4 regions of the Pseudomonas poae RE*1-1-14 genome follow, and region 2 is predicted to be linked to each of the others. Evidence: predicted binding sites of a transcription regulator. Region 2 holds the regulator's gene; each other region holds the start of a gene.
The links. The regulator FliA, encoded in region 2, starts transcription of late flagellar genes. The targets are predictions, from matches to a motif close to CTAAAGTTTNNNNNNNNNNNGCCGNTAA.
Positions count from the first base shown of each region.

Region 1: the regulator FliA is predicted to act here: its motif matches at 4,580-4,607, upstream of H045_RS20110 (methyl-accepting chemotaxis protein).
Region 3: the regulator FliA is predicted to act here: its motif matches at 3,652-3,679, upstream of H045_RS08735 (methyl-accepting chemotaxis protein).
Region 4: the regulator FliA is predicted to act here: its motif matches at 1,515-1,542, upstream of H045_RS08275 (methyl-accepting chemotaxis protein).

Region 1 is NC_020209.1:4,564,953-4,572,848, reverse strand. It holds gene rep (DNA helicase Rep) at 1-1,164, opposite strand, end outside; gene H045_RS20120 (putative bifunctional diguanylate cyclase/phosphodiesterase) at 1,420-3,084, shown strand; gene H045_RS20115 (NorM family multidrug efflux MATE transporter) at 3,098-4,474, opposite strand; gene H045_RS20110 (methyl-accepting chemotaxis protein) at 4,704-6,680, shown strand; partial or broken gene H045_RS20105 (YifB family Mg chelatase-like AAA ATPase) at 6,815-7,896, opposite strand, start outside.
Region 2 is NC_020209.1:3,008,625-3,016,520, reverse strand. It holds gene flhB (flagellar biosynthesis protein FlhB) at 1-955, shown strand, start outside; gene flhA (flagellar biosynthesis protein FlhA) at 1,503-3,617, shown strand; gene flhF (flagellar biosynthesis GTPase FlhF) at 3,629-4,945, shown strand; gene fleN (flagellar synthesis regulator FleN) at 5,051-5,884, shown strand; gene fliA (RNA polymerase sigma factor FliA) at 5,881-6,621, shown strand; gene H045_RS12955 (chemotaxis response regulator CheY) at 6,789-7,163, shown strand; gene H045_RS12950 (protein phosphatase CheZ) at 7,182-7,896, shown strand, end outside.
Region 3 is NC_020209.1:1,958,774-1,966,669, forward strand. It holds gene H045_RS08720 (hypothetical protein) at 1-1,368, shown strand, start outside; gene tnpA (IS66-like element accessory protein TnpA) at 2,250-2,582, shown strand; gene tnpB (IS66 family insertion sequence element accessory protein TnpB) at 2,579-2,902, shown strand; partial or broken gene H045_RS08730 (GNAT family N-acetyltransferase) at 3,014-3,478, shown strand; gene H045_RS08735 (methyl-accepting chemotaxis protein) at 3,855-5,771, shown strand; gene H045_RS08740 (bifunctional transcriptional activator/DNA repair enzyme AdaA) at 6,080-7,120, opposite strand; gene H045_RS08745 (isocitrate lyase/PEP mutase family protein) at 7,281-7,896, opposite strand, start outside.
Region 4 is NC_020209.1:1,844,493-1,852,388, forward strand. It holds gene H045_RS08270 (response regulator) at 1-250, opposite strand, end outside; gene H045_RS08275 (methyl-accepting chemotaxis protein) at 261-1,469, opposite strand; gene H045_RS08280 (histone-like nucleoid-structuring protein, MvaT/MvaU family) at 1,920-2,285, shown strand; gene H045_RS24415 (DUF2256 domain-containing protein) at 2,331-2,462, opposite strand; gene H045_RS25205 (hypothetical protein) at 2,679-2,837, shown strand; partial or broken gene H045_RS24420 (POTRA domain-containing protein) at 2,991-3,386, shown strand; gene H045_RS25455 (hemagglutinin repeat-containing protein) at 3,403-7,896, shown strand, end outside.

The DNA of each region.
Region 1 (7,896 bases), 1.6 Mb from region 2:
GGCCATCAAGTCCTTGACTTCCTGGCGCCCGAAGAAGCTGTTGCCGCCCGACAGGCGATAGGGAATCTGATGGTGCTGCAGCTTCAGCTCGATCAGTTTGGCCTGGTAGTTGCCGCGATAAAGGATGGCGAAATCGCTGTAGGGCCGGTCGGTCCGCAGGTGCAGCGTGAGCAGCTCGACCGCCACGCGCTCGGCTTCGGCGTCTTCGTTGCGGCAACGGATCACGCGGATCTCGTCGCCATGGCCCATCTCGCTCCACAGCTGTTTTTCGAATTCGTGGGGGTTGTTGGAGATCAGCACGTTGGCGCACCGCAGAATGCGGCTGGTGGAGCGGTAGTTCTGCTCCAGCATGACCACTTTCAACGACGGGTAGTCGTCCTTGAGCAGCATCAGGTTTTCCGGGCGGGCGCCGCGCCAGGCGTAGATCGACTGGTCATCGTCGCCAACCACGGTGAACTGGTTGCGCGTGCCGATCAGCAGTTTCACCAGCAGGTACTGGCTGGCGTTGGTGTCTTGGTACTCGTCCACCAGCAGGTAGCGCACCTTGTTCTGCCACTTTTCCAGAATGTCCTTGTGTTCCTGGAACAGCTTTACCGGCAGCAGGATCAGGTCGTCGAAGTCCACCGCGTTGAACGCCTTGAGCGTGCGCTGGTAGTGGGTGTAGACAATGGCGGCGGTCTGCTCCTTGGGATTGCGCGCCGCTTCCAGCGCCTCGGCAGGCAGGATCAGGTCGTTTTTCCACGACCCGATCATGTTCTTGATCTCGTCGACACCGTCGTCGCCCGCGTATTCCTTCTGCATGATGTCGGTCATCAAGGACTTGACGTCGGTCTCGTCGAAGATCGAAAAGCCCGGTTTGTAGCCCAGCCGCACATGCTCCTTGCGGATGATGTTCAGTCCCAGGTTGTGGAATGTACACACGGTGAGGCCACGGCCTTCGCCACCCTTGAGCAGGGTGCCGACGCGCTCTTTCATTTCCCGCGCCGCCTTGTTGGTAAAGGTCATGGCGACGATGTACTGGGCACGGATGCCGCAGTTCTGGATCAGGTGCGCGATCTTGCGGGTGATCACGCTGGTCTTGCCGGAGCCTGCGCCGGCGAGCACCAATAGAGGGCCGCCGACGTAGTTCACGGCTTCTTGCTGCCGGGGATTGAGTCGGGACATACAGAATTCGGGAGGTCGTTGTTCAAAAGGGCGGGCATTTTAACAGGCTGGCAAGATTCTGCTGCCCTGGATCGACGGTGTGACGTACCACTCGATCTAAATTTGCCGGTTTTGTTACTTTGCCGCAGGATGTGACGCGTTTTCAGGACTTTTTCTGACAACTCGCGTATTTGATAACGCCTATCATTGGTGATTATCAGGCCGCACGTCATAATGCCGCCGCCAACGAAATTTTGCAGAGTCTAGGGAGCTAGCTTGGCTACGCCTGTCGAACCCTTGCGTTTGCTGCTGCTGTCCGATGCGCCTGAGTGGGCAGCCTTGTTGCGCGAGTGCCTGGCGCCAATGGGCGACGCAGCTGTGTTGATCAGCGCGCCCAACTGGGACTCGGTGAGCCGTCTGTTCAATGACGACCACAGCGCCGTGTTGTTGACCACCCCCGGCTTGCAGCCCGGCCCTGGCCGCTGCAGCCTGCCTTGCATATTGCTGCTGGAAGAGGAGCCGCTGGTTGCACCGCTGGGGGTCAGTGACTGGCTGGTGCGTGACGCACTGGACGCTGGCACGTTGCGCCGCTGCCTGCGTCATGTGCGTGAACGTGGCGTGCTCGAACACACGCTGCAGCGTCTGGCCGAGCAGGACCCGCTCACGGGGATCGCCAACCGCCAAGGCTTCCAGACCCTGCTGGCGGCGCGTCTGGCCGACAATGAAGGGCGCGGCCTGGCACTCGGTCACCTGGACCTCGACAACTTCCGCCACGCCAACGATGCCCTCGGCCACCAGGCCGGCGACCGGCTGATCCTGCAAGTGGTCGCGCGGCTCAAGAGCCAGCTCGAAGCCGGTGACCAGTTGGCGCGCCTGGGTAGCGACGAATTCGCCCTATTGATCGACACCCGCCGCGCACCCCAGCGCGCCGAATGGATGGCCGAGCGCATCACCCAGGTCATGGCCGAGCCTTACTGGGTGGACGGTGAAAGCCTGCTGATCGGCTGCAGCCTGGGCGTGGCCCATGCCCGCGCTCGCGCTGGCGCCGACCCGCTGATGTGGCACGCGCACATCGCCATGCAGCAAGCCAAAAGCACCCAGGGCTGCACCTTTCATATCTTCAACGAGCGCATCAACCGCAATGCGCGCAGCCTTGCCGATCTTGAAAGCGAACTGCGCCGCGCGCTGCGCCGTGATGAGCTGGAACTGCATTACCAGCCGCGCCTGGACCTGGGCGACGGCCGTATCGTCGGCCTCGAAGCCCTGGTGCGCTGGCGCCACGGCGAGCGGGGGCTGCTGGCGCCCAGCGAGTTCGTGCCCCTGGCCGAACAGAGCGGCCTGATCGTGCCACTGGGTTACTGGGTGATCTCCCGCGCCCTGCGCGATATGCAGGACCTGCGCGAACGCGGTCTGCCGCCGCTGCACATGGCGGTCAACCTGTCGTTCCGTCAGTTCCAGGACAGCCAGTTGCTGTCCACCCTCAGTCGGCTGATCACCGAGCGCGGCGTGGAAGCGCAATGGCTGGAATTCGAGCTGACCGAAACCGCCGTGATGCGCCGCAGTGACCTGGTCAAGCAGACCATGGACGCCCTGGGCCGCCTCGGCGTGCGCTTTTCCCTGGACGACTTTGGCACCGGCTTTTCGTCGTTCGTGCACCTCAACAGCCTGCCGATTGCCTTGCTGAAGGTCGACAAGAGCTTTGTCGGCGGCATGGAGGAGCGCGAAGAGAATCGCAAGCTGGTCCACGCCATGATCAACCTCGCCCACAACCTCAACCTGGAAGTGGTCGCCGAAGGCGTGGAAACGCCGGAGCAACTGGCATTGCTGCGCTTGTTTGGCTGCGACCAGGCCCAGGGTTACCTGATCAGCAAACCGTTGCCGTTGCCTGAACTGGTGGAGTACCTGACTCACGGCAAGGGCCGGCAGGCGCAGTTGGGCTGACGTGCACATCTAATCAGCCCAGCAATGCCTCCTGCCGAATCATGCGCCTGATCTTCGCTTCAAACGCCCAAGTCAGGCTGACCGCCGCGCATGCCAACCCCAGCGCCAACCCCCACCACACACCCGTCGGCCCCCAACCCAGCGTGAAGGCCATCAACCACGCCGCCGGCGCGCCGATCAGCCAGTAGCAACCGAGCCCCACCAGAAAGGTGGTCTTGGCGTCCTTGAGCCCACGGATGCAGCCCATGGCGATGGTTTGCACACCGTCGAACAATTCGAACCAGGCCGCGACGGCCAGCAGGCTGACGGCGAGCACGATCACGTCATGAAACGCCGGGTCGTTGTGGTCAAGAAACAGCCCGATCAGCGGGTCGGAATACAGCCACAATACCCCGGCAAACCCCAGCATCACCGCGCCGCCAAAGCCCATTCCAACGCGCCCGGCGGTACGCACCTTCAGCAATTGCCCGGCGCCGTAGTGCTGGCCGATGCGCATGGTCACCGCGTAAGACATGCCCGCCGGCACCATGAACGCCACCGAGACGATCTGCAGGGCAATTTGATGCGCCGCCAATTGCGTGCTGCCCATGGTGCCCATGCACAGCGCCGCGAAGGCGAACAGCCCGACCTCCACCGCATAGGTGCCGCCAATCGGCAGGCCCAGGCGCCAAAGCTCGCGCAGGTACTGAGTATTAAGGTGGAGCAGGCCGGTGCTCAGTGGGTAAGCGGCATAGACGCGATTGCTGCGGATGTACGCCATCAGGGCCAGTGCCATGCCATTGGCGACGATGGCCGTCACCAGGCCGATGCCCATCAGGCCGAGCTTGGGCAGGCCGAACATGCCTTCGATCAGCGCATGGTTGAGCAGGTAGTTGACCACCGTGCCGCCCAGGCTGATCACCATCACGGGCGTTGCCTTGCCGATGGCGCTGGTGAAGCCGCGCAAGGCCATGAAGCTCAGGTAGCCAGGCAGGGCGAACGGCAACAGGGTCAGGAACTGCCCGGCCGAATTCACATTGGTTTCGGTCTGGCCGAACATCAGCAGCACCGGCTTGAGGTTCCACAGCAGCAAGGCCGCCGCCAACGCCATCAACCAGGCGAGCCACAGCCCGGCCTGAGTCAGGCGGGTTGCGCCTTCGATATCTCCTGCGCCATGACGAATGGCGACCAGCGTGCCCACCGCCGCAATTACGCCGATGCAGAAAATCGCCACGAACGAATAAGTCGCCGCGCCCAGGCCGCCACCGGCCAGGGCCTCCGGGCTCAGGCGGGCCATCATCAAGGTGTCGGTCAGCACCATCAGCATGTGCGCCAACTGTGAGGCGATCAACGGTCCTGACAGCCGCAGGATGGCCCAGAGTTCGGTACGTGCCGCAGGCTGCATGATCATCACACTCGAAAGTCGGAAGGGTGGCAGGGGAGTGATTCTCGGTGCTTTGCGCGCAATTGTAAAAAGAGATAAATGCAATCGTTTGCGTAATACCCCCTTGATTCTCTCAAGTATTGGCAAACCCTGCCGAAGTAGCTGTGTCGGACCTTCACCCCGACGTTTCCCACTAGATAATTTGCCGAGCATCGCTATGAGATCAGGATGATCCTGGCCTCGGTCAGGAGCTGTCATGTCTCAACCTCGCGCCCGGATTGCCTCACAGTTAGGCCTCGCATTGGCCGTGATTCTGGCTGTCGCCATTGGCGGCAGTACCGTTTTCGCTTTGCGTTCCCTGGATTCCGCCAACCTTGCCACCCGTGAGGAGCACCTGGCCAGCGAGGCGCGACTGCTCGCCGACCAACTCAATACCTTCCACAGCACCCTGCGCGAGAGCACGCAGCGTCTTACCGGCTTGTTTGAAAAACGCTTCAGCTCAGGGTTGAGCGTGCGCGCCGATCAGATGATCGCGGTGGCCGGGGTGCAGACCCCGAGCCTGTTGCTGGGCAGCGATGTGCTCAACAACAATTTCACGGAAGTGGACGAGTTCAAGCAGATGTCCGGTGGCGTCGCCACGGTATTCGTGCGCAGCGGCGACGACTTCATTCGCGTCAGCACCTCCCTGACCAAGCAGGACGGCAGCCGCGCCATCGGCACCGTGCTGGACCGCCAGGGCCCTGCCTACCAGCGCGTGCTCAATGGCCAGGTCTATATCGGCCGCGCCGTGTTGTTCGACCGCTCCTACATGACCCAGTACAGCCCGGTGCGCGACAGCAGCGGCAAGGTCATCGCGGTGCTGTTCATCGGCTTTGACTACACCGACGCGCAGGCCGCGCAGTTCGAAAACCTCAAGCGCTTCCGCATCGGCCAGACCGGGTCCCTGGCGCTGCTGGATGAACAGAAACACTGGCTGGTGCCGCCCGCTGGCGTGCAGGCGCTGGATCAAGCGGTGCCAGTGATGCTGGACCTGGCGAAAAAGCCTGGCGCAGGCCGCTTCTGGAGCGACAAGAACGAAGATTTCTACAGCGTGTCGGTGCCCTTCGAAGGCGGCCCCTGGGCCGTGGTAGCCAGCATGCCGAAAGCCGAAATTCGTGCCGTGACCTGGGAAGTCGGCATGCGGTTGGCGATCGGCAGCGTGCTGGCGATGCTGCTGGCGGTGGGCGCAATCGTGTGGCTGTTGCGCAGCAAGCTGGCGCCGCTGAGCGACCTGGTGCGCCAGGCCGAAGCCTTGGGCGCGGGCGATTTGAGTGCACGCCTCAACGTCTCCAGTCATGACGAGATCGGCCAACTGGCCCGCAGCTTCAACCAGATGGGGGAAGCACTGTCGACCATGGTGTCGCAGATCCGCAAGGCGGCCGAAGAGGTCAACAGCCGAGCCCAGGCGTTGTCCGGGTTGTCGGGCGGTGCTTACGAAGGCATGGAGCAGCAGTCCGGTGAGATCACCAGCATGGCCGGCGCCGTGGAAGAGTTCAGCGCCACCTCCCTGAACATCGCCGACAACATGGGCAACACCGAGCGCCTGGCGCAGGAAAATGCCCAGCAAACCCGCATCGGCCGTACCTCGATGCAAGAGGCGTCGTCGTCTCTGGAACATATCGCCACCGCCCTGAACGGCACCGCCACGGTGATCAATACCCTCGGCCAGCGCTCCCAGGAAATCGGCGGCATTGTCGGTGTGATTACCGCCATCGCCGAGCAGACCAACCTGCTGGCGCTCAACGCCGCCATCGAAGCCGCCCGCGCCGGTGAGCAAGGCCGTGGCTTCGCCGTGGTCGCCGACGAGGTGCGTAACCTGGCCTCGCGCACCCGCCAGGCTACCGATGAAATTTCCGTGATGATACAAAGTATCCAGCAGGAAACCGGCAATGCCATCAGCACGATGGAGCAGGGCAAAGCCCTGATGCAGGATGGCCTGTCGCGCAACGCCGACGTGGCCTCGGCCCTGGCGCGTATCGACGAGCAAAGCCGCTCGGCCGGTCAGCAGTTTGCCGCCATCACCACGGCCACCCAGGAGCAGAGCAGCACCGCGACCTTGCTCAGCAGCAACCTGCAGAGCATTGCGCTGGCCAACAGCGAGCAGCGTGAAGTGGTGTCGAATCTGGCGATCACCGCCAAGGAACTTGAAACCCTGGCGGCGGGCTTGCGTCATGAGGTGGACCGGTTCCGCTAAGGTTTCACAGACGCAATTCATCAACTGCGGGAGGGGGCTTGCTCCCGATGGCATTGGATCAGCCAATAAATCGGGGGGCTGATACACGGCAATCGGGAGCAGGTCCCCTCTCACATTCAGACCTGCGCCAAAGCTCAATTAAGTGCCGCCGGGCGGTATTGCAGCGCCTCTTGCAGGTGGTGACGCGCGATCGCGTCTTGTTGTTCCAGGTCTGCCAACGTGCGCGCCACCTTTAGCAGCCGATGCGCCGCACGCAGCGACAGTGTCAAGCGCTCGCATGCGGTCTCCAGCCAGCTCTCGTCGACCTTTGCCAGTGTGCAATGCTCGCGCAAACCCGGCAGGTCAAGAAAGGCATTGGCACATCTCTGGCGTTGCTGTTGGCGCTCGCGCGCCTGGGCAACGCGCGCCGAGGCGCTGGTCGTTGTTTCACCATCGTTTTGAATGGGATTGAGCGCTGTGGTCTCTCGTGCCACGGTCAGGTGCAGATCGATCCGGTCCAGCAGAGGCCCGGAGAGTTTGTTGCGATAGCGCTGAATCTGTTCCGGCGTACAGCGACAACGACCACTGGGCTCGCCCATATACCCGCAGGGACACGGGTTCATTGCTGCCACCAATTGAAAGCGCGCCGGGAAACTCACTCGGTCGCGGGCGCGGGAAATCACGATATGGCCTGACTCCAGGGGTTCGCGCAGTACCTCAAGCACCTTGCGATCAAACTCGGGCAATTCATCCAGAAACAGCACGCCATGGTGTGCCAGGGTGATTTCCCCCGGTTGCGGTTTTGACCCGCCGCCCACCAGTGCCGGGCCGGATGCGGAGTGATGCGGCTGGCGAAACGGCCGATGGGGCCAGTGGCTCAAGGGCGCGAGGCTGACGACCGATTGAATCGCCGCGACTTCCAGCGCTTCCTGCTCACTCAGCGGCGGTAGCAGGCCCGGCAGGCGACTGGCGAGCAAGGTCTTGCCAGTGCCGGGCGGGCCGCTGAGCAGCAGGTTATGCGCGCCCGCCGCTGCGATCAGCAAGGCGCGCTTGGCCGAGAGCTGGCCCTGCACCTCGCTCAGGTCCGGATACGGCTTGTTCAGGTACTGCAAACCGTCTGACTTGTAGGGCTCAATGGGCACCTGTCCATTCAGGTGTGCGACCACCTGCAGCAGGTGATCCACCGCTATGACCTTCAGTCCCGACGCCAGGCACGCCTCCTCGGCGTTCGCCCGCG
Region 2 (7,896 bases):
GATGAAATACAACTTCAGCCTGCCGCGCGAGGTGCTGCTCAATCCCGACGCCATGGGCCATTACCTGATGCATTCGGGCAATATCGCGCTGTTGGCGGTGCTGCCGATCCTGATCACCTTGTTGCTGGCTGCGTTGATCGGCCCGGTGGCGCTGGGAGGCTGGCTGTTTGCCGCCAGCAGTATGGCGCCCAAGTTCAGCCGCATGAACCCGGGGGCAGGGCTCAAACGCATGTTCTCCGCCAAGGCGCTGGTGGAGCTGCTCAAGGCCCTGGCCAAATTCATCCTGATTCTGTTCGTGGCGCTGGCGGTGTTGTCGTCGGATATCGACGACCTGCTGCGCATCGCCCACGAGCCGCTGGAGTCGGCGATCATCCACAGCTTGCAGTTGGTGGGCTGGAGCGCGCTGTGGATGTCTGCGGGGTTGATCATCATTGCGGCGGTGGACGCACCGATCCAGCTGTGGGAGAGCCACAAGAAACTGCTGATGACCAAGCAGGAGGTGCGTGACGAGCACAAGGACCAGGAAGGGCGGCCGGAGGTCAAGCAGCGCATCCGTCAGCTGCAGCGTGAAATGTCCCAGCGCAAGATGATGGCCTCGGTGCCCGACGCCGATGTGATCATCACCAACCCGACCCACTACGCCGTGGCCCTCAAGTACGATCCCGAGAAAGGCGGCGCGCCAATGCTGCTGGCCAAGGGCAGCGACTTTACCGCGCTGAAAATCCGTGAAATTGCCGTGGCCAACGACATCCTGTTGCTGGAATCGGCGGCGCTCGCGCGCTCGATCTTCTATTCCACCGACCTGGACCAGGAAATTCCCGCCGGTCTGTACCTGGCCGTGGCGCAGGTTCTGGCCTATGTCTACCAGATCCGCCAGTACCGCGCGGGTAAAGGCAAACGGCCGGACCCGCTCAAGGACCTGCCGATTCCGCCGGAGCTGCGGCGCGATTCCTGACGCGGTGTGGCTTCACAGTGGCCCATTTTTACATCTCTAACACTCGTTGTTGTGCAGCGTCTACCTGTCAACTTTGACAGTAGCCAGCAATACCTGTGCGCGGTTCCATTGCATTGAAAACGTGACGCAGGTTTTGAGCTAGATGCGGGGAGAGCGGTGTTGAAGGTGTATAGCGGGGCTGTCAAATCCTACGATCGGATCAGGGAAGAGTGGGTGATTTGGTCTGATGACTGGAAAGATGAAGTATTTGTCGACAAGAGAGATTGGGGCAAGACCAGGTTTTCGGTCGGCCGGAAACTGGCCTTTCAATTGATCCATCGACCCAAAGGCCCGTACGCGCTGCCGCCGATCAAATCAGCCACCCCCAAGCCTTGATGACACAGCGAGACAAAAAATATGGGAGGGGGCAAGCCCCCTCCCATATTTTTTTGATCCTGATACCAAAACCAAAGTTGGACAGCTTCTTGCAATACCGCCTGCAAGTCGCCTCTTGGCGTCAAAAGTTTGCTTTACGTTACGAGGAATACCGGTGGTGGATCGCTCTCAAATGTTCGGTACGGCCCGTACGACCCTGACTGACCTCTCGCGGGGCAATCTGGGTGTGCCGTTGTTGTTGCTGGTGATGCTGGCAATGATGATGTTGCCGATGCCGCCGTTTCTGCTCGACGTGTTCTTCACCTTCAACATTGCCCTGTCCGTCGTGGTCCTGCTGGTCTGCGTGTACGCGCTGCGGCCGCTGGATTTTGCGGTGTTTCCCACCATCCTGCTGGTGGCCACCCTGCTGCGGCTGGCACTGAACGTCGCGTCCACCCGCGTGGTGATGCTGCACGGCCAGGACGGCCATGCCGCCGCCGGCAAGGTGATCCAGGCGTTCGGTGAGGTGGTGATCGGCGGTAACTACGTGGTTGGTATCGTGGTGTTCGCGATCTTGATGATCATCAACTTCGTGGTGGTGACCAAGGGTGCCGGGCGCATTTCCGAGGTGAGCGCACGCTTTACCCTCGACGCCATGCCCGGCAAACAGATGGCCATCGACGCCGATCTCAACGCCGGCCTGATCGACCAGAACCAGGCCAAGAGCCGCCGCCTGGAAGTGGCTCAGGAAGCCGAGTTCTATGGTTCCATGGACGGTGCGAGCAAGTTTGTGCGTGGCGACGCCATCGCCGGTCTGCTGATTCTGTTCATCAACCTCATCGGCGGCATGGCCGTGGGCATCTTCCAGCACGGCATGACCTTCGGCGACGCCGGCAAGGTGTACGCCCTGCTGACCATCGGTGACGGTTTAGTGGCGCAATTGCCATCACTGTTGTTATCCACAGCAGCGGCCATCATGGTGACCCGTGCTTCAGGCTCTGAAGACATGGGCAAGCAGATCAGTCGGCAGATGTTCGCCTCGCCCAAAGCCCTGGCCGTGGCGGCGGGCATCATGGCGATCATGGGCATCGTGCCGGGCATGCCCCACGTGTCGTTCCTGACCATGGCGGCCCTGGCTGGCGGCGGTGCTTACCTGTTCTGGAAAAAACAGAACGCGGTCAAGGTGCAGGCCCTGCAGGAAGTGGCGCGCCAGCAGGAATTGCTGCCATCCCCGGCCCGCGCCCAGGAAACCAAGGAACTGGGCTGGGACGACGTGACCCCAATCGACATGATCGGCCTGGAGGTCGGCTACCGCCTGATTCCACTGGTGGACCGCAACCAGGGTGGCCAGTTGCTCGCGCGGATCAAGGGTGTGCGCAAGAAACTGTCCCAGGACCTGGGCTTCCTCATGCCCACTGTGCACATTCGCGACAACCTCGACCTGGCTCCCAGTGCCTATCGCCTGACCCTGATGGGCGTGATCCTCGCCGAAGCCGAGATCTACCCGGATCGGGAACTGGCGATCAACCCGGGCCAGGTGTTCGGCAGCCTCAACGGCATTACCGCCAAAGATCCGGCTTTTGGCCTGGAAGCGGTGTGGATCGAAGTCAGCCAGCGCAGCCAGGCGCAATCACTCGGTTACACCGTGGTGGACGCCAGCACCGTGGTCGCCACCCACCTCAACCAGATCCTCTACAAGCACTCCCACGAGCTGATCGGGCACGAGGAAGTCCAGCAATTGATGGGTTTGCTCGCCAAGGCCTCGCCAAAGCTCGCCGAGGAGCTGGTGCCGGGCGTGCTCTCGCTGTCGCAGTTGCTCAAGGTGCTGCAGGCGCTGCTGGCCGAACAGGTGCCGGTGCGCGACATTCGCAGCATTGCCGAGGCTATCGCCAACAACGCCGCCAAGAGTCAAGATACCGCCGCGTTGGTGGCTTCGGTGCGCGTTGGATTGTCCCGCGCAATCGTGCAAAGCATTGTAGGGCTTGACTCCGAGCTGCCTGTTATCACCCTGGAGCCAAGGTTGGAACAGATCTTGCTCAATAGTATTCAGAAGGCAGGATTAGGCCAGGAAGAGGGCGTTCTGCTGGAGCCAAGCATGGCTGAAAAACTGCAGCGTTCGTTGATCGACGCCGCACAGCGCCAGGAAATGCAGGGCCAACCGGTGATTCTGCTGGTGGCAGGCCCGGTCCGAGCGATGTTGTCGCGGTTTGGACGTCTGGCAGTACCGAATTTGCACGTGTTGGCTTACCAGGAAATTCCTGACAATAAGCAAGTGACTATCGTCGCGACAGTAGGGCCCAACGGCTGAGGTAGTGGGTTATGCAAGTGAAGCGTTTTTTCGCCGCCGATATGCGTCAGGCCATGAAACTGGTGCGTGATGAGCTGGGCGCCGATGCCGCCATTATCGGTAACCGCCGCATCGCCGGCGGTGTGGAGCTGACGGCTGCCCTGGATTACACCCCTCAGGCCCTGGCGCCACGCGTGCCGAACATGGAACTCGAAGACGAGCTGCGCAAGACCGCCTCGCGCATTGTGTCGGCCCAGGCCGAGCTGAGCATGCGCGGCGACAGCGACACCACCACCAATCGCCAGCTGTTTGCCGGCCTGCCGCTGACCGCTGCCGAGCCGCTGGTGGAGCCGACCTTTGTCGAACCGCCGCGTCCTGCCGCACCGGCCCCGGCCGCCAGCGTCGACCAGCGCGTATTCGATTCGATGCGCTTTGAACTCAACGGCCTGCGTGAACTGCTCGAAGTGCAACTGGGCTCGCTGGCCTGGAACCAATTGCAAGGCAGCAAGCCGCAACAGGCCAATCTGTGGCGCCGTCTGCAACGCATCGGCCTGTCCGGCCCGCTGTCGCGCGACCTGCTGGCGCTGACCGGCAGCATCGAAGAGCCCCGCCAGGCCTGGCGCATGCTGCTGGCGCACCTGGCTCGGATGATCGCCACCCCGGAAATCGAACCCCTGGAAGAGGGCGGTGTGATCGCCATGGTCGGCCCTGCCGGCATGGGCAAGACCACCACCCTGGCCAAGCTGGCCGCCCGTTACGTGCTCAAATACGGCGCCAACAACATCGCGCTGGTTAGCATGGACAGCTACCGTATCGGCGCCCAGGAGCAGCTCAAGACCCTCGGCCGCATTCTCAATGTGCCGGTGACCCACGTCGACCCGGGCCAGTCCCTGGCCAACGCCCTCGACCCGCTGCTGCGCAAGCGCGTGGTGCTGATCGATACCGCCGGCCTGCAAGCCAGCGACCCGGCGTTGCGCATGCAGCTGGAAAGCCTGGCGGGCCGCGGGATCAAGTCGAAAAATTACCTGGTGCTTGCAACCACCAGCCAGAAACAGGTTCTTACCGCTGCGTATCATAGTTACAAGCGCTGCGGGCTGGCCGGCTGCATCCTCACCAAGCTCGACGAAACCGCGAGCCTGGGCGAGGTGCTGAGCCTGGCAATCAGCCATGAATTACCGGTCGCCTACCTGACCGACGGCCCGCGGATCCCGGATGATCTGCATCTGCCGCGTCGTCATCAGTTGGTCAGCCGTGCCGTGAGTGTGCAAATGCAAGACGAGCCTAGCGAGGAAGCAATGGCTGATATGTTCGCCGACCTTTACCACAACCCGGCAAAACGGGTCGGTTGAGGCAGGATGAACGCCGTGAAATGTACCTACATCGATGGTCTGCAAGCGATTCAAGCGGCCAAGCCATGTAGCCTGCGTCTAAGCAAGACAAGGTAAAGAAATAAAATGGGCAGCATGCATCCCGTACAGGTGATCGCGGTGACCGGCGGCAAAGGTGGCGTCGGGAAAACTAACGTGTCAGTGAATTTGTCCCTGGCCCTGGCAGAGCTTGGCCGTCGCGTCATGCTGCTGGACGCTGACCTGGGCCTGGCGAACGTGGACGTTCTGCTGGGGCTGACCCCCAAACATACGCTCGCCGATGTGATCGAGGGGCGCTGTGAGCTGCGCGATGTGTTGCTGCAGGGGCCTGGCGGGATCCGCATCGTGCCGGCTGCCTCTGGCACCCAGAGCATGGTGCACCTGAGCCCGGCGCAGCATGCCGGCCTGATCCAGGCGTTCAGCGACATTGGCGACAACCTCGACGTGCTGGTGATCGATACCGCCGCCGGCATTGGCGAGTCCGTGGTCAGCTTTGTACGCGCTGCGCAGGAAGTGCTGCTGGTGGTGTGCGACGAGCCCACCTCGATCACCGACGCCTACGCCCTGATCAAACTGCTTAACCGTGACTACGGCATGAATCGCTTCCGCGTGCTGGCCAATATGGCCCAGAGCCCGCAGGAAGGGCGCAACCTGTTCGCCAAGCTGACCAAGGTCACGGATCGTTTTCTTGATGTCGCCCTGCAATACGTTGGCGCGGTTCCCTACGACGAATGCGTGCGCAAGGCTGTGCAAAAACAGCGTGCGGTCTACGAAGCATTCCCGCGTTCCAAGTGCGCGCTGGCATTCAAGGCGATTGCCCAGAAGGTCGATACCTGGCCGCTGCCCGCCAACCCGCGCGGGCATCTGGAATTCTTCGTCGAGCGATTGGTGCATCAGACAAGCGCGGGTCCTGTGCTATGACATCCAGCGGCTACAACCTCTATAAAAAATCGGCACGTGACAGCCAGGGCGAATTGATCGAGCGCTATGCGCCGCTGGTCAAGCGCATCGCCTATCACCTGCTGGCACGCCTGCCGGCCAGCGTGCAGGTCGAAGACCTGATCCAGGCCGGCATGATCGGTCTGCTCGAAGTGTCGACCAAGTACGACGCGAGCAAGGGCGCCAGTTTCGAGACGTATGCGGGTATTCGTATCCGTGGCGCCATGCTCGATGAAGTGCGTAAAGGGGATTGGGCGCCGCGTTCGGTGCACCGCAATACGCGGATGGTCAGTGACGCAATTCGCTCAATTGAAGCAAAAACCGGTCGCGACGCTAAAGATCACGAAGTTGCGGCCGAACTCCAATTGAGTCTCGATGATTATTACGGGATTTTGAACGATACCTTGGGCAGCCGCCTGTTCAGTTTCGACGACCTGTTGCAGGACGGCGAACACGAAGGGCTGCACGAGGACGGCGCGAGTGCGCATATGGAACCGTCACGCGACCTGGAAGATGAACGTTTTCAGGGCGCACTGGCGGACGCCATTGCCAACTTGCCGGAGCGTGAGCGCCTGGTCCTGGCGCTGTACTACGACGAAGAGCTGAACCTCAAGGAAATCGGTGAGGTCCTGGGGGTCAGCGAATCGCGTGTCAGCCAGTTGCATAGCCAGTGCGCAGCCCGTTTGCGGGGGCGTTTGGGAGAGTGGCGCGCGCGCTGACAGGCAGTGTGGGGACACTGCAGACGATACCGCGAAGGTCACTACTTTCGCGGGTTCGACCCGTGGTGGACCCGGCAGTCCTTTTTGTGTAACGCCTGTTGATTGAAATGGCGCGTCCAGGTGCTGGGCGCGTTTAAGACTGCTTGGAGGTCGAATTGGACAAGAACATGAAAATCCTCATCGTTGATGACTTCTCAACGATGCGGCGGATCATAAAAAACCTGTTGCGTGACCTTGGGTTCACAAACACGGTCGAGGCGGATGACGGTATTACCGCGATTCCAATCCTCAACAGCGGCAGCATCGACTTTCTGGTAACCGACTGGAACATGCCGGGCATGACCGGCATCGACCTGTTGCGCCATGTGCGCGCCGACGAGAAGCTGCGCAGCCTGCCTGTGCTGATGGTGACCGCCGAAGCCAAGCGTGAACAGATCATCGAAGCCGCCCAAGCCGGGGTAAACGGTTACGTGGTCAAGCCATTCACGGCATTGGCGCTAAAAGAGAAGATCGAAAAAATCTTCGAACGCATCCAAGGCTAATGCCATCGCGGGGGAGCTATGGAGCAGAAAGAAACAACATTGGGCGATTTTGAGTCGACCCTGAAAAAGCATGCTCACGAGTTGGTCGAGAGCCTTGAAAAAGGTCATTTCGGCGACGCGGTGCAGTTGATCCATGAGCTTAACCAGACCCGTGACCGCGGCCTGTACCAGGAAGTGGGCAAGCTCACGCGCGAGCTGCACAGTGCGATCGTCAATTTTCAGATTGATCCGCACATGCCCCAGGCCGAAGAAATTTCGCAGATCACCGATGCCACTGAACGCCTGTCCTATGTGGTCAAGCTGACCGAGGCAGCGGCCAACCGCACCATGGACCTGGTGGAAAACGCCACGCCGCTGGTCAATGGCATGGCCACCGAAGCCCAGGCGCTCAGTCACGACTGGGGCCGCTTCATGCGTCGCGAAGTGGGTGCTGAAGAGTTTCGTGAGCTGGCCCGTCGGGTCGACGGTTTTCTGTCGCGTAGCGAACAGGAAAACCGCACCGTGGCGAGCAACCTCAACGATATTCTGCTGGCCCAGGATTACCAGGACCTCACCGGTCAAGTGATCAAGCGCGTGACCCAACTGGTCACCGAAGTGGAAAGCAACCTGCTCAAACTGGTGCTCATGGCCGGGCAGGTCGATCGTTTTGCCGGCATCGAACATGACCGTGCGGCGATCCTTTCGGAAAAAGATCCACAAAAACATCTCGCCAAGGGTGAAGGTCCGCAGATTC
Region 3 (7,896 bases), 1.0 Mb from region 2:
TGGGTCGAAAGGCCGATCAAAGGGACGACAGGAGAAGTGGTTGTCGATGCCCATGACAAGCCTCTCGTCGAATGCGGAATTAGGTACTTCGCGGAAAAGCAATTTCAATCCCGTGTTCATTGGCTGGCTGAAAGCGACATTCCTCTAGCCAGGCGCGCAGTAGAGCGATTAAAAACGCTAACCAATGAACAACGAGAAATTGCCGCCTGGCAAGAACTCCACCCAGGACGTATTTGGAGCTACCCCCCTCAGTCAGTGATCTCCGATGCAAAGGTCTTGGACTGGCTAGGTTTTAGCGAAGCAAGAAGCGCAAGCAGAAATCTATACCTTTTCCTCACTCGCAACGGTGTCCATCCATTTGACGATGAACCGGATGAAAAGCAAGGAAGGTCGTTAAAGCGACGTTACGTCGCCGGGGAGATTGAGCGACTGATCGTCCCGAGAATCCGTGGGCACGCGGCATTGACAGAAAATGTCGGTGGACAAGTTCGTATCGTACTTAGAACCAGCGAAACGCTTGCGATCGCTTTCGACGGCCAATTTCGTTTCGGTGGACGTGAGGCGAATGTGTTTCGTGCGGTCCCGCGTCGGGTCACCCTCGGGGATATCAATCACGCATTAGGTGACAATGAAAAATATACGTCCATTTTTTCGCGTCGTTCATTAACCGAATCCGATGGAACTCCGATTAGGCTAACAAGCCACCAACCTAGACACTGGCGGAACACAATTTACCACTTGACCGGTATGAGCGATGTTCAGCAAGCATTGGCTCTGGGGCGAAAACGCCTCGACCAGAATGTTTATTACCAACACACGAGCATTGAAGAAAACACCGCTGCCCATCATGAGTTTCTGGCGTTCAATAGCTATCACGAGCGCCTCGACTTTCTACATACAGCCATAAGAGATAAGCGCATTCATGGCGCTTTGACCGATAGTTACCATGCTTTGCTATCAGATAAAGGTACAACAACTGCGGAAGCATTCCTCACGGTACACGCCACGGCGCTGCATGTGACCCCTTTCGGAGGTTGTATCCACGATTTCTCCCAGGCCCCCTGCCCTAAGCATCTTCAATGCTGGAATGGCTGCTCGCATCTACATCTGATGGGCACTTCATCGGAGCGGCTCAACCTTGAAAAACAAGCTAAGAATCTGACGAAGGCAATATCCATCATGCGCGACGCAGGCACCGGAGAGGCAGGCAGCGATGTATGGCTAGCAGACCAGGAAAACAAGCTCAAGAATTTAAAATCTGTCCTTGCACGCGATACCAATGGAGGTGTGCAACGCGTGTTTCCAAACGGGCGTCCAATCACGGTTGTCGACTCGGACAAACGACACAGTTCGGTATCAGATGACTAGGGGCAACTATGGCACGACGACAGACATTGAGGGGCGGCACTCTTGACGAAGCAATAGACGCTCTCCTCGCCCAGATGATTAGCTCAGGAGTGGAGTTCGCTCCTATTTCCCGACCGGAGGTGCAGCGCCGGCTGGGCCTGACAAGCCGAGCTACGCTAGGAGGTGACCGTGGAGGCAGAATTGAGGCCGCCCGTATTGTTCAAATGAGGGAAAGCGGGAGAGATCCGGATGGTGCCCGCCGGCGCAGAAGTCTCGAAGAGCGTATTGCAAGTCTTCAAGCGGAGAACGCTGCGTTGGCAAGACAGCGAGACAAGCTTTTCGAGGCTCTGTCAGTGATAGCACACAACTGCCTTATGAACGGTTTGGACGTAGAGTCAGTTATGGCACCGTTGAGAAACACCCAATAGATCAGATCAGTAGTCTTCGTATCGACTACAGATTACGGCATGGTGACCTGCCCACAGTGCTAGACAGGACCGTTTCAGCTCTAACGACTACACATTACGGTACACATCCCCTGTCTACTTTTATCCCAGAAGCCAAGCGTTGACATGGGCCTCTACCGCTCGTAGAGTTTGGCGGGTCGCCCTTGAGGCACTTGAGCTTTATCTCCCCTTGAGGGATCTGCAAAGCCCGGTAACGACCGGGCTTTCGCCTTTCTGCTGTGTTGCTCTGAACGTCTCATAAGACGTTCCCTCGTATTCTCCCTTTTATCGCCGTTGTGTTTTAAGCCAGACTCGGATTGCTAAGGGCCCTCGTACTCGCCCTCAGTTTAATCGTATGCGTCCGGCCAAGTCATCTACCCAGCCCCGCTAAGCCAAGACATGGTGTGCACTTAAATTTAAGTGGGCACCAGTTCTAGCCTTTTAATCGGGTATTTCATGCAGCCAACACGCCGTTCTTATTCCAAGTCCTTCAAAGCCCAAGTCATTCAAGAGTGTGCTCAGCCCGGTGCTTCGATTGCCAGCATCGCACTCAGCCATAACCTCAACGCAAACCTCGTCCACAAATGGATTCGGCTGCAATCGCAGAAAAGCACAGCGCTGCAACCTGCATTTATTCCATTACCCGTGTCGCTGGCTGGGGCAAAATCCCATCCGTCATCATCGAACATCTGCGTTGAAATACAGCACCCGCGTGGCACCGTCAAAGTGAACTGGCCCACTGAAAATGCTGCTGCCTGCGCGACCTTTCTTCGAGACCTCCTGCGATGATTCGCATCGACTCCGTCTGGCTCGCCACCGAGCCGATGGACATGCGCGCCGGTACCGAGACGGCATTAGCCAGGGTGATCGCCGTGTTCGGTGCGGCGCAGCCGCACTGTGCTTATCTGTTCGCCAACCGCCGCGCCAATCGCATGAAAGTGCTGGTGCATGACGGCTTCGGAATATGGCTAGCGGCGCGCCGATTAAACCAAGGCAAGTTCCACTGGCCAGGCATTCGCCACGGTTCTGAGATGGAGCTGGATACCGAGCAACTTCAGGCATTAGTGCTGGCCACCGCCTTCTTGATCGTTTCGACCTCGACATCCTAGGCTGCGCAGTGACCTACCTTCTGGTCGGCTTCAGCGCTGAATCGGTGCTCAAGGCGCGGCCGCGTGCGTCGACGTTCGTCAGCCATTTTTAAGGCAGTGTGATGATCCTGCTATCGCCCTGGCCTGATCGGTCGTATGGCCGAAATGCACGCTAGCTTTTACTCTCGCCATTCAGGCTTTGGTCAGTTTTTCGAGAGTCAGGTTGCAACTGGCGTTGCGGAGTTTGCGGGACGACTGAACAATACGCGTAACGCCATCTGGGTCGCTGAGAGCGCTGGCCGGATTGTGGGATCGCTGGCTATTGACGGAGAGGATCTCGGAAACGATGAAGCCCACCTGCGCTGGTTCATCCTTGACGATGGCTGCCGTGGTGGCGGTATAGGTCGTCACCTTCTCACCGAGGCATTAGATTTCTGCGACCGGCAGAATTTCTCAGCTATACAACTTTGGACATTCAAAGGGTTGGAAGCTGCCCGGCGCCTCTACGAATCCTTGGGTTTCGAGCTAACTCATGAAGAGCAAGGCAATCAATGGGGTACGGCGGTCACTGAGCAACAGTTCACGCGTAAACGCTGAGCAGCATTCTATGAAGAGTCTGCAAACTCGCACAAAAGGCTAGAACTGGTGACCACTTAAATTTAAGTGCACACCATGTCTTGGCTTTGCGGAACTGGGTAGATGACTTGGCCGGACGGTTACAAAGATCCCACCTACTCGGTACCTAGGCCCCTATCGATACACGGGTACAGGTAAAGCTTTGCTGGTTTCAGCCGAAACATTCCGAACGGAGAAAAAACTGGCTACGGCAGGCTACTACTGAACCATCCTGGGCTCTATCAGACGTCGACTTCATAGAACGTTCGCCTTGGATAGCTTTAAACAACATCTTCAAGCCCTGAGGCCTGCCATGCTTAGAAATGCTCCTTTGAGTACAAAGCTACTGCTTATTTTGATGTTTCCCCTGTTGGGCTTTCTGGTCTTCGCCGGGATTTTTGTAGCTGACAAACGAGAGACACTGAGCGAGATGAACCGAGCGGTCACCGCTACCGGCACCGCGCAGAAACTCAGTGACGTAGTAACCACTATCCAGCGTGAGCGCGGCGCAAGCGGCGTGTTTCTGGGCAGCGGTGGTAAGACGATGCAGGACAAGTTGAAAGTCTTACGCCAAGAAACCGACCGTGCGGTGAGCGCGATGCATGCGCAATCGACCGAGGGTCTTATCGCGCCTGACAAGATGCTGCGCGCAATTGATGGTTTGGCCGGACTGCGTCAGCAGGTGGACACGCTCGCAATCAATAACGGCGAGTCCGGCACCCGATTCACCGATCTTATCAAAAATTTGATCGGCTTCTCTTACTCACTGGAAACCAGCATTGAGGATCCGGAAATCCTGCGTGGGCTGAGTTCACTCAATCAGTTCGTAGACATGAAAGAGCGCTCTGGTCGAGAGCGTGTACTGCTTGGCCTGGCATTCAACCAAAACCGTTTTGATGCGCCGCTGTTGTCAGGTTTCAGCCGCAACATGGGCGAGTTCTCCGGCTATTTCGAGGCCTTTCAACGCTGGGCTCCTGCCGTGTTCAAAAATAAGCTGGATGCGGTTCTACAACAGCCCGCATCCGTCGATGTAGCTCGCCTGCAAAAACTCGGATTTGATACGCCTCTAGGCGATCCGCTTAATATCAAACCCGAAGACTGGTTCAACCTTTCCACCAGCCGTATCGACATGATGGCTCAGGTCGAGGCTGAACTGGGCCAGACGGTCGTGAGCCTAGCCAATGTCGCGCGTACCGATGCCCAGCGCAGTCTGTATGTCGCAATAGCCACCGTCATTCTGATGTTGATTGCGGTGCTGTGGCTCGCTTCGGTGATTATTCGCAATATCAAAATCGCTGTGGTCGACGTGAACCGCACCCTTATTTCGCTATCCACGCGTGACCTAACTGCCAGAACCCGTTACACCGGCAGAGACGAGTTTGGCGAGATCTCGCGTAACCTGGATAACATGGCCATACAGATCGGTGAAGTGATCCGTGAGATCGGGAGTGCCACGGCGCAGGTCGCGACCGCCGCCGAGCAGTCTTCGGCTGTGGCCCTGCAAACTAGCAATAACGTCGTCCAGCAGCGTCAAGGCACCGATCAGGTGGTCACTGCCATCAGCGAGATGAGCGCCACGGTCAAAGACGTGGCGCGCAGCACTACCGACGCCGCAGAGATGTCGCAGCGCGTTAATGCCAGCACTATGCAGGGCAAGGCTGAAATCGAGAACACCATCAGCTTGATCAAAGGGCTTGAGGTTCAGGCCGAACAAACATCCCGAATCATTGAGGAGCTCAAGGGTGAAAGCTATTCCATCTCCTCGGTTTTGGATGTGATTCGTGGTGTAGCAGAGCAAACCAATCTGCTAGCTTTGAACGCTGCCATTGAGGCTGCCCGTGCCGGTGAGCAGGGTCGTGGATTTGCCGTGGTCGCCGATGAGGTGCGGAATCTGGCCAAAAAGACTCAGGATTCCACCGTCAGTATCCAGAAGATGATCGCCAATCTGCAATCCGGCTCCGACCGTGCCGCCACTTCCATGCAGGAAACTCTAGGGAAGGCTCAAGAAGGCGCGAGCAACGTAGTGCGCGCAGGGGAGTTGCTAGAAGAAATAGCCGAGGGCATCGCGACCATCAGCGACAGCAACATACAGGTCGCCTCGGCGGCAGAACAACAGAGTCAGGTTGCCGAGGAGATCCACCGCAACGTAAACGACATCAACACTCTGGTTATCCAGGTCAGCGCCGGTGCTGAACAAACCGCCGTCACCAGCCGCGAGTTAGCCCGCTTGGCCGAGCAACAGCAGGGGCTGGTGGGACGGTTCAAGGTGAACTGAGTTACAAGTTTTTTTACCGGATGCTCAAATGCCCGAGAGAATGACTTTCGGGTATTTGAGGATTGTTAGGTGAGAGGGTGACGCGCCTATAAGGGCTACTTTGCTCAACGCGATAAACGAGGCTTTTCATGACGCCGGATGAGGTCAGGCCATGGATTATCAGCCGTCCTACGGCTTTCTGAAGGACTGCTTATACCGTTCTGAGTCATACAAGGTGACTTTGGCAGACGCTTACCCAATAAGTGCCCACGGATCTTTAAAAAGGACGCGCTGAGAGTCGTTGTGTCTGCGTATATTTTTATTAGCAACTAATTCAACAGAAATTCGTTCTGTTGAGTCATTTGCAAAGCAGTCTTCTCCAAACGCAGTAAAAACTCTTTCCGGGGCTGTCCTCCGCCATATCCGGCGAGTGAACCATTTGTCGCTATGACACGGTGACAGGGGACAACAATAGATAAGCGATTGTGTCCATTTGCATTGCCCACTGCTTGGCTTGCACCTGGCTTACCAATGCCCCTAGCGATGGCACCGTAGGTTGAAATGGTTCCATAGTCGATTTTTAGAAGCTCTGCCCACACAAGCCTGTCAAAAGAGCTGCCTGGCATATGGAGCGGTACTGAAAACCTTTTTAGCTTTCCATCAAAATAAAGTTTTAGTTGAACTTCGATCTGCTTGATGAAGAGATGCTCGCCAGGCGCGATTGAATACCCATGCCGCCCACGCAATTCGTTTAATTCAGCGGTTAGGGCCGGGCGGTCAAGAAATTCGAGGAGTACCAAACCTCGTTCCTCTGCCATGGCAATCATTGGGCCCAACGGTGTAGTCAGATGGCGATAAAGCAGGAGCGACGTTTCAGCTGCCTTACCAGGGGGAATTTGAAATGTTTTTTTGAAAGCATCTCTAAAGCCACTCAATGACTCGTACCCTAAGTCAAATGCTGTGTTATCCAGCGTTTCGCCCGAAGAGATCCGGCCTAGGGCGACACCGAGCCTTCTAGAACGCATCCATGCATGAAAAGTCATGCCAAAATTTTGTTTGAACCACCTGCGTAAGCGGAGTGGATCGATACCACGCGTAGTTAGTTCAGCATCACTCCAGCGAGCGTCAGGTGATGCAGATATAGAAGCTAGCAGCCCCTTGACCCAATCTGGCGCGGAAGCCGCTAGATCCAATGGCTTGCATCGCAAGCAAGGCCGATAACCTGCTGCCATCGCTTCGTCGGCCTGCGAAAAAAACTCTACATTTTCGGGCTTTGGCTTACGTGCACTACATGTAGGTCGGCAAAAAATACCTGTAGTTTTGACAGCAGTGAAAAAAACGCCCTCATAGGCGGTGTCGCTGCATAGCATCGCATTCACCATCTCGCTTCTGGGCGGAAGAGAGTGATTGTAAGATCTCATAGACCGTAGCCTCGTCCTCGAATGGGAGTGAAAATCGCTTTCGAGGTGCGGGAAACAGCGGCGATTTTCATGCGAATCACAGATTGATAGAGCGAAGATTACTTTTCGCCTAGGTGGTTTTTTTTGCTGCCATAAGGCTATTCAGGTCGCTGTAGGTATATGCGTCCAATGGATACTCGAAAAGCTTCCCCGTTCGCAAGAAGCTCGTTGCTATCGCCTTGTTGGCACCGTATAGGAACTCAGCGATGCTGGATCCGGCGCTTAGCCGGTTGACGCCTAGACTCTTCAATTGATCCATACTGGGCTGGCCGTTCCAGGCAAGCAGGTTGACGGGTAGCCGCGTTGCCTCGCACAGTGTAGCAATGTCGTTTTCCTCAACCATTCCAGCTGCAAAAATGCCGTCTGCACCTGCTTGCTCGAACAGCGATGCACGGAAGAGGGTCTCTGCCAATTGTCGCGCTGGTTCTACCAAACATCGCAGATAAACGTCAGTTCGTACGTTCACGAACAGGTCGATTCCATGCTTGTTTGCTACCTTCTTTGCCATTTCGATTTTTCGCAAAATCAGATCGGTGCTGCCTGTTCCGTCCTCAATGTTTATTCCTACAGCTCCAGTGCTAACTACGCAGTCAATAACTTTAGCAACCGACTCAAGGTCATCGGAATAGCCCCCTTCGACATCGACCGTGAGGGGGACTGTAAGCACTCGAACCATTGACTCAACT
Region 4 (7,896 bases), 1.2 Mb from region 2:
TGGTCAGCATGATGATCGGCGTGAACTTGTAGCTGGCCAGCTTCTTGACCTCCTTGACGAAGGTGATGCCATCCATGTTCGGCATGTTCACGTCACTGATGATCAAGTGAACCTTCTGCCCGGTGAGCTTGCCCAGCGCATCCCGGCCATCGCAGGCCTCGATCACGTCGTAACCGGCGCTTTTCAAGGCGATGCCGACCACTTGCCGCACGCTGCTGGAGTCGTCGACCACTAATACATTCTTTGCCATGGTGTGCTCCTTAAAAGAAGGTGATGTCTTGAGAATTCTGTGACGCGGCCGCTTCACCATGGTGGGTGCGGCGTTGTTCGTCGGTGGCGTAGGTGGCCTCCATGCTCGCCAGCCATTGGCGCGCATCCACAGCCAGCGCCTGTTCCGGCGCCTGGCTGGCCTGCAGCAGGTGTTCGTGCAGGGCGTGCATGTTGTCGCGCACGTGGCTGAGTATCTGGCTGACCCGGTCCTGGAACTGCAGGTTGACCAGCACTTCGGTCATCTCGTCGCGAATGCCGTAGCTTTCCTGCTTGAGCAGGTCGGCGGAGTCGGTCAGGCGACCGGTGATGTTCTGGAAGCGTTCGAGCACCTGCTGGATGCTCTGCTCGGATGCGGCGACGGAGTGGCTGTCCTGGTCGGCACTGCTGGACGCCGCCTGCACCAGTTGGGTAATGGCGTTGTTAATGATGTCGACCTTGGCCGACATCTGCTGGCCGGTCTCGCTGGATTTGCTCGACAGACTGCGCACCGCATCGGCCACCACCGCAAAGCCGCGACCGGCTTCTCCGGCCCGCGCGGCTTCAATGGCGGCGTTGAGCGCCAGCAGGTTGGTCTGCGCGGCAATGGCCGCGACATCGGCGGCCATGGTGCGCAGCTCGCCGGTATAGGCAGTGAGGCTGCGCACCTGGGTAAGCGTCTGGTCACGGCTGGTTTGGGTGGCCTTGAGCGAATCGATCACTTGGCTCAGCTCGCTGTCGCTGCTGGCCAGCACCTTGAGCGCACCGTCGGCGGCGTGCCCATCCAGCTCGCCAGCGGCTTGCTGCGAGGCTTGCACGGTGTCCTGCAAACGCGCGGAAATCCCGGTGAACCGATTGGCCAGGCTCACAATCGCGTCTTCGGTCTGCTGCCGCGAGCTCTCCACCTGCTTGGCCCAGATCGGCATGGCGCCGAGCAGGACTTCATCGAGCTGGGCGCGCGAATCCAGACCCTGCAGGCCGGTTTGTGCGGTTGAATCTTCTGCCAGCGCGACGGCGCGCTGCACCGACCCGCGCTGGGCACGTGCGCTCCAGGCACAGGCAGCGAGGCCGAGCAACACCAATAAGGCGCATGCCGCAAGGTTTGCCGGGGTGGTGGACTGCGAAAGTATCCAGATGACAGCGGGGATAACCGGGATGAAAGCGAACCAACGAAAACGCGGATGACCGGAAAGGGCAGTACGGATGGGTTGACTCGGGGTCATGAGTTCGGTCCTTGAACGTTGTTGCGGATGTAAACGACATAGGGGTTATCTGCGCGGTGCGTCACAACTTTAGACATCCGCGTGTGCCTTCCGTCTGGTTTATGACTGTCGTGTGACCGGTCAGTGTCAAACCCTCACTGTGGCGAGCCCTAATGCGTCCAGTCATGCACAGATTCCCCGTGGCGAGCAGGCTTGCCCTGCGTTGGGCTGCGCAGCAGCCCCAAAACCAGGCGCTGAGCCGCATCAGTTACACCGCGTTTGCTGGATTGGGGGCGCTTCGCACCCCAACGCGGGGCAAGCCCGCTCGCCACAAGAAGCCGCTCGCTACAACAAAGTCAGCTTGCCGCAAATAAACGCTGTTGCTGCGCGCTACATTCGATTGATACTTCTGCCTTATTCAAGTGTCCATTTGAATGTGCCGCACCATTATTCACTCTCCAGGAAATACCCATGTCCAAGCTCGCCGAATTCCGTCAACTCGAAAAACATCTCGCTGAACAACTTCAAGCGCTGGAGAACTTAAAAGGCGATGCCGGCCTTAAGAAAGAAATTGAATTCGAAACCAAACTTCGCGATTTGCTCGCCAAGTACAGCTATAGCCTCAAGGATGTGATCAACCTGCTGGATCCGCAAAGCAGCCGACGTGCTCCGGTGGCTGCGCCCAAGGCCGGCACGCGCAAAGCCCGCCAAGTGAAGGTCTACAAGAACCCGCACACAGGGGAAACGATTGAAACCAAGGGTGGCAATCACAAAGGCTTGAAAGAATGGAAAGCTGAACATGGCGCCGACACTGTCGAGTCATGGCTGAGCAAGTAAGACTCACGTGTGCAAAGGGGCCTTCAACGGCCCCTTTTTTTGGCTTCAATTTTTATTACGTCGGCAGCGCTCCGAGCAATAACGCACGTCGTTCCAGCAACGTGCCCACTTTTTTCGCCATGTAAAGGGAAGGCCGCAAGTCAGGCAGGTTTTGACGGGGAGCTCGCTTTTCTTCATGGGGTTTTACCTACGTTTATCCGTCCATCTTTGATTAATGGGTCCAAGGGTACAGCAACGCTTTTCGACGACTGACACGTCTGGATCAAGGGTTCTGGCGATGTCAGGGTTGTCACGTGCGGTTTTGGCGTCTACTCTGGAAATGTATGAATTGTTACAAACAATTTCGGAGGCGCCCGTTTTTGCGGCGCGATACTTCAGGACGAGGAACGAAAGATGTTTTCACATGAAGGTCCCGCGATAGAGCTGTTGCTGTTTATTTTTGGTGTGGCCGGTCTGGTGCTGGTCGCGTGGTTTATCCACCATCAATACGAGCGAAAGAACGGGAAAGGCGTTAAAAAACAACAAAACCGCAGCGAGGGTCGCTCAACGTAGGTATCTGGCAGCCTTTGCCGCCGAGCCAGTCGCGTGCGACTGGCTCTCAGGTAAATCAATGGAACAAATTTGTACATTTAATTGACGCCACTATATTGCCACCCTAAGATCGCCGCCCATTGATGGCATAGAGCCATGTAGAGGGACCTAGCGATGTGGCGTCTGTTACGCCGGACCGGGCTCAGCCTGCTGTCCGTTTTCTTCTGGCTCACTGCAGCCGCAGCCCCGCAGGACACGCCCGGTGTCACCGACCTGATTCGTGACCGCCAGGACCGTCTGCTCGAAGAACAGCAACGACGCCTCGAAGACCTCAAGGACCTGCCCGGTAAATCCGCAGCGTCCGGCACGCCGACAACCCCTGTCGACAGCCGTTGCTTCCCGATCAAAACCATCGAACTGACCGGCGCCGACGCGTTGTCCGAAGGCGAGCGCGCTGAGTTGATCAAACCTTACATCGGCCAATGCCTGGGCGTGCCGCAACTGAACGCGGTGCTCAAGGTCATTACCGACCGCTACCTCGCCAAGGGCCTGGTCACCAGCCGCGCCTACCGCGCTGGAGTTGACGGTGGCCGACGTCATCAACCAGGCCAAGGGACTGGTGTTTGCCCAGCAGGTAAACCTCAAGGCTGCGCGCCTGGACAACCGCGACGGCACACTGGCCGCCCAGCGGGCGCTGGCGCTGCAACTGTCGGGCGCGCTGGACAACAGGCGCGGCAAGCTCAGCAGCGAAGGCGTCCTGCAACTGCGCGCGCAGCAGATCGACAACAGCGTCGGCAACCTGTCCAGTGCCGGCGATCTGACCCTCACCAGCGACGGCGAACTGCTCAACGTGGGCGGCGTGGTGGAATCCGCCCAGGCGCTCACGCTGGGCAGCGCCAGCCTGGACAACAGCGCCCAGGGCCTGCTGAAAAGCCAGGGCGCCGCCAGCCTGACCACCGGGCAACTCAACAACGGCCAGGGCGGGCGCGTGATCAGCGCCAACAGCCTCGACCTTACGGCCACCGACCTGAGCAACGGCGGGCGCATTGCCAGCGGCGGCGTATTGACCGCGAACCTGGCCAGCCTGACCCAGGCCAGCGGCAGCGAGCTGTTCAGCAGCAGCGAGTTGAACCTGGACCTGCATCAGGGCCAGTTGACCAACGCCGGGGTGATCAACGCACCGCTGCTGGTGCTGAAAAACCTCGCCAGCGTGGATAACCGCAACGGTGAAATCTCCAGCCAGAACGCCTTCACCCTCGCGGCCCGCAGCCTCGACAACAGCAGCGGCAAGCTGATCAGCAACCAGGCGCTGACGCTGCGCATCGAGCAGGCGCTGGCCAACATCAAAGGCAGCATCAGTGCAGTCGGCCTCACGGCCCATAGCGCCAGCCTGGACAACACTGACGGCCTGCTCAGCAGCCGTGGCGGCCTGGACGTCAGCGCCGACGGCCTGATCGACAACCAGCGTGGCAGCCTGATCGGCGACGCCAGCGTGCTGTTGACGGCGTCGACCCTGGACAATCGCGCGGGCGAAATGGCGGGCAAGGCCAAGGTCACCGTCAACGCCGACCGCATCGACAACCAGCAGGGCCAGTTGCTCAGCACCGACACCCTGTTGATGACCGCTGCCAGCCTCGACAACCGCAAGGGCCTGCTGGGCGCAAGCAAAACCCTGACGCTGAAGGTGGGTGACGTCGACAACCGCAGCGGTGAGCTGACCAGCAACGCCGACCTTGACCTCACCGGCCAGCGCCTGGACAACAGCGACGGCGGCAAAGTATTCGCCGCCGCAGGCCTGAGCCTGGTGGTGGAGCAGGTGCTCAACCGCCTGCGCGGCCAACTGAACGGTCAGCGCCTCAACCTGACCGGCACGGCGCTGGATAACAGCGGCGGCAAGATGCTCAGTCAGCAGCCGCTGGTGGTGAACCTCACCGGTGACCTGACTAACCAACAAGGCCTGCTGAGCAGCGAAGGCTCGCTGGACGTCAAGGCACACAGCCTCGACAACACCCAAGGCAGCCTCTCCAGCGCCCAGGCCCTTAACGTCACCACCCGCGCCGATCTGAACAACCAAGGCGGCGAGCTGGTGACGGACGCCGGCCTGATACTGCGCAGCGCCAACCTGGGCAACCAGCAAGGCAGCATCAGCGGTAAAGGCCCGGTCAGCGTCACCACCGGCACCCTGAACAACCAGGCTGGGCACCTCACCAGCGGCGACACCTTGAGCCTGGCCACCGGCCAATTGAACAACGGCGGCAGTATCGGCAGCGTCAAAACGCTGAGCGCCACGGTGAGCGGCCTCGACCAGCAGGCCGGCAAGCTGTTCAGCCAGGCCGGCCTGAGCCTCGACCTGAGCAACGGGCAATTGATTAACCGGGGAGGCCTGATCAATGCCAGTGGCGCACTGCTGCTGAGCAACCTCAGCGGCGTCGACAACCAGAGCGGTGAAATTTCCAGCGACCAGGCCTTCACCCTGGCCGCGCAAAGCCTGGACAACAGCAGCGGCAGGCTGCTGAGCAATGGCGACCTGACGCTGCGCATCAGCCAGGCGCTGGCCAACATCAAGGGCCTGGTCGGCGCCGCCAACCTCAACCTGCGCGCCGGTGCCCTGAATAACCAGGGCGGTACCCTCAACGGCCGGGGCGAGTTGCAACTGACCAGTGACGGCCTGCTCAACAACCAGGGCGGCACGCTGTTGGGCGGCAGCCGCGCGGTGCTCACTGCGGCGACCCTGGACAACACCGCCCGCGGCCTGATCAACAGCCAAGGCACTCTGGACCTCGCGGCAGGCACCCTCGGCACCGGCAGCGGCGGCGAAGTGTCGGCCAAGCGCACAATGGACCTGAAACTCAGCGGCTTGACCCTGGACGGCGGACAAATCGTCGGCGGCGCGGGCGTGACCCTGGACTTGAACAACACCGATCTGGATAACCGCAATGGCCTGATCGCCGCCCAGGGCGCGCTGGTGCTGAATCGCGTTGGCGAAATCAACAACCAGAACGGCGAACTGTCGACCCGGCAAAACCTCACGCTGAACCTCAATACCCTGAACAACACCGGCGGCAAGTTGATCAGCAGCCAGTTGCTGTCGGTGAACGCCGCGGCGCTGCTCAACCAGGGCGGTCTGCTGTCCGGCTGGCAGGGCTTGAGCGTGACGGGCGGCAGCCTCGACAACCGCAATAACGGCACGCTGTCGAGCCGCAACGGCGCAGTGGATGTGCGTCTCACCGGCGCACTGCTCAACACTGGCGCAGGTGCGCTGGTCAGCCAGGGGCGGTTGGACCTTACCGCTGCCAGCCTGGATAACAGCGGCGGCATTCTTTCCAGCGGCGCAGGGCAACGCCTTGGCGTGAGTGGCGCGTTGAACAACGGCAGCGGCGGCCTGATCGACAGCGGCGCCGAACTGGACCTGCAAGCGCTGAGCCTGGGCAACCAGGCCGGCACGATCAATGCGCAAAAAGCCATGGCCGTCACGGCCTCGGACCTCGACAACAGCGGCGGCACCGTCGCCGGCAACGACCGCCTGACCGTCGACCTGCTGGGCGCGCTGACCAACACCAACGGCAAACTGGCCAGCGCCGGCCCGCTGTTGTTGCAGCGCGCGACGCAGGTCAACAACCAGGGCGGGCAGATAGTCAGCCAAGGCCTGCTGACCCTGCTGGCCGGCGGCCTCGACAACCGCCAGCGCGGCACCATCGCCGCGAGAAATCGCGTGGCGATTAGCAGCACCGGCGTGCTGCAAAACGATGCCGACGGGTTGATCTACAGCCAGGAAGCCGACCTGAACATCAATACCGCAGGCCTCACCAATGCCGGCGGCGCCGTGCAAGGCCAAAGCGGCCTGAGCCTCGATATCAACGGCGACATCGACAACCAGCGCGGCAAACTGCTGGCGCAAACCGGCGACACCGTGATCAAGGCTAATACCCTGAGCAACCAGGGCGGTAGCGTGGCCAGCCTGACCGGGCTGGTGGACGCCAACTTGAATGCCAGCCTGCTCAACGGCCTGGCGCAGAACACGGCCGGTGTGGTGCAGGGCCAACGCGTCAACCTGGTCGCGCTCACCGTCGACAACGGGCAAGGCCGCATCGCTGCGCAGAACGGCGACGCCGTCATCCGCGCCACGCGGATGCTCAATGCCTACGGCGGGCTGTACGCCAAAGGTGCGGTGCTCGTGCGCAGCGCCTCGCTGGACAACGGCAACGGGCAAATCGCCGGCCAGCGCATCGACCTTGGCCTCACCGGGCAACTGAACAACCAGTCAGGGGTGATCGAAAGCGATGAAACCCTGACCCTGCAGGCCAGTGATCTGGTCAACCAGGGCGGCAAACTGCGTGCCCTGGCGCGCAGCGGCAAGACCCAGTTCCAGATCGGCAACCTGTTCGACAACCGCAACGGCCTCGTTGAAATCGCCAACACCGACCTGAGCCTCGCGGCTGCCTCGTTCCAGAACAACGGCGGCCAGTTGTTGCACAGCGGGGAGGGCGAGTTTGATATCTCCCTGCCCAACGTCACCGCCGTCGGCGGCAACATCGTCACCCGTGGCGGCCTGACTCTCAACGCTGACACCTGGACCAACAGCAGCGTGATCCAGGCCGGGCGCCTCTACGTCAACGTCGGCACCTTTACCCAGACCGCCACCGGCCAGTTGCTGGCCTCATCGCGCCTGGAAGGCAAGGGCGGCCAGTGGACCAACCACGGCCTGATCGCCAGCGATGGCAGCCTCGGGTTGCAGTTGACCGGTGGCTACGGGGGCAGCGGGCGTATCAGCAGCATGGGCGCGCTGGACCTCACCGCTGCGCAGTTGACCGTTGCGCAACAGGCAAGCATCGCCAGTGGCGGCAGCAGCCGTATCAGCGTGGGCGACACCCTGGCCAATGAAGGCCGGATCACCTCGGCCACCGACTTGACCGTCAGCGCAGGCACGATCAACAACAGCGGCACCGTGGGCAGCACCGGCAACCTGCGTCTGGCCGGCTCGACCCTGTTGAACCAGAACGGCTTGATTTTCAGCGGCGGCGACATGGCGCTGCGCATCGACACCTTCACCAACCGCTTTGCCGACGTTTACGGTCTGGGC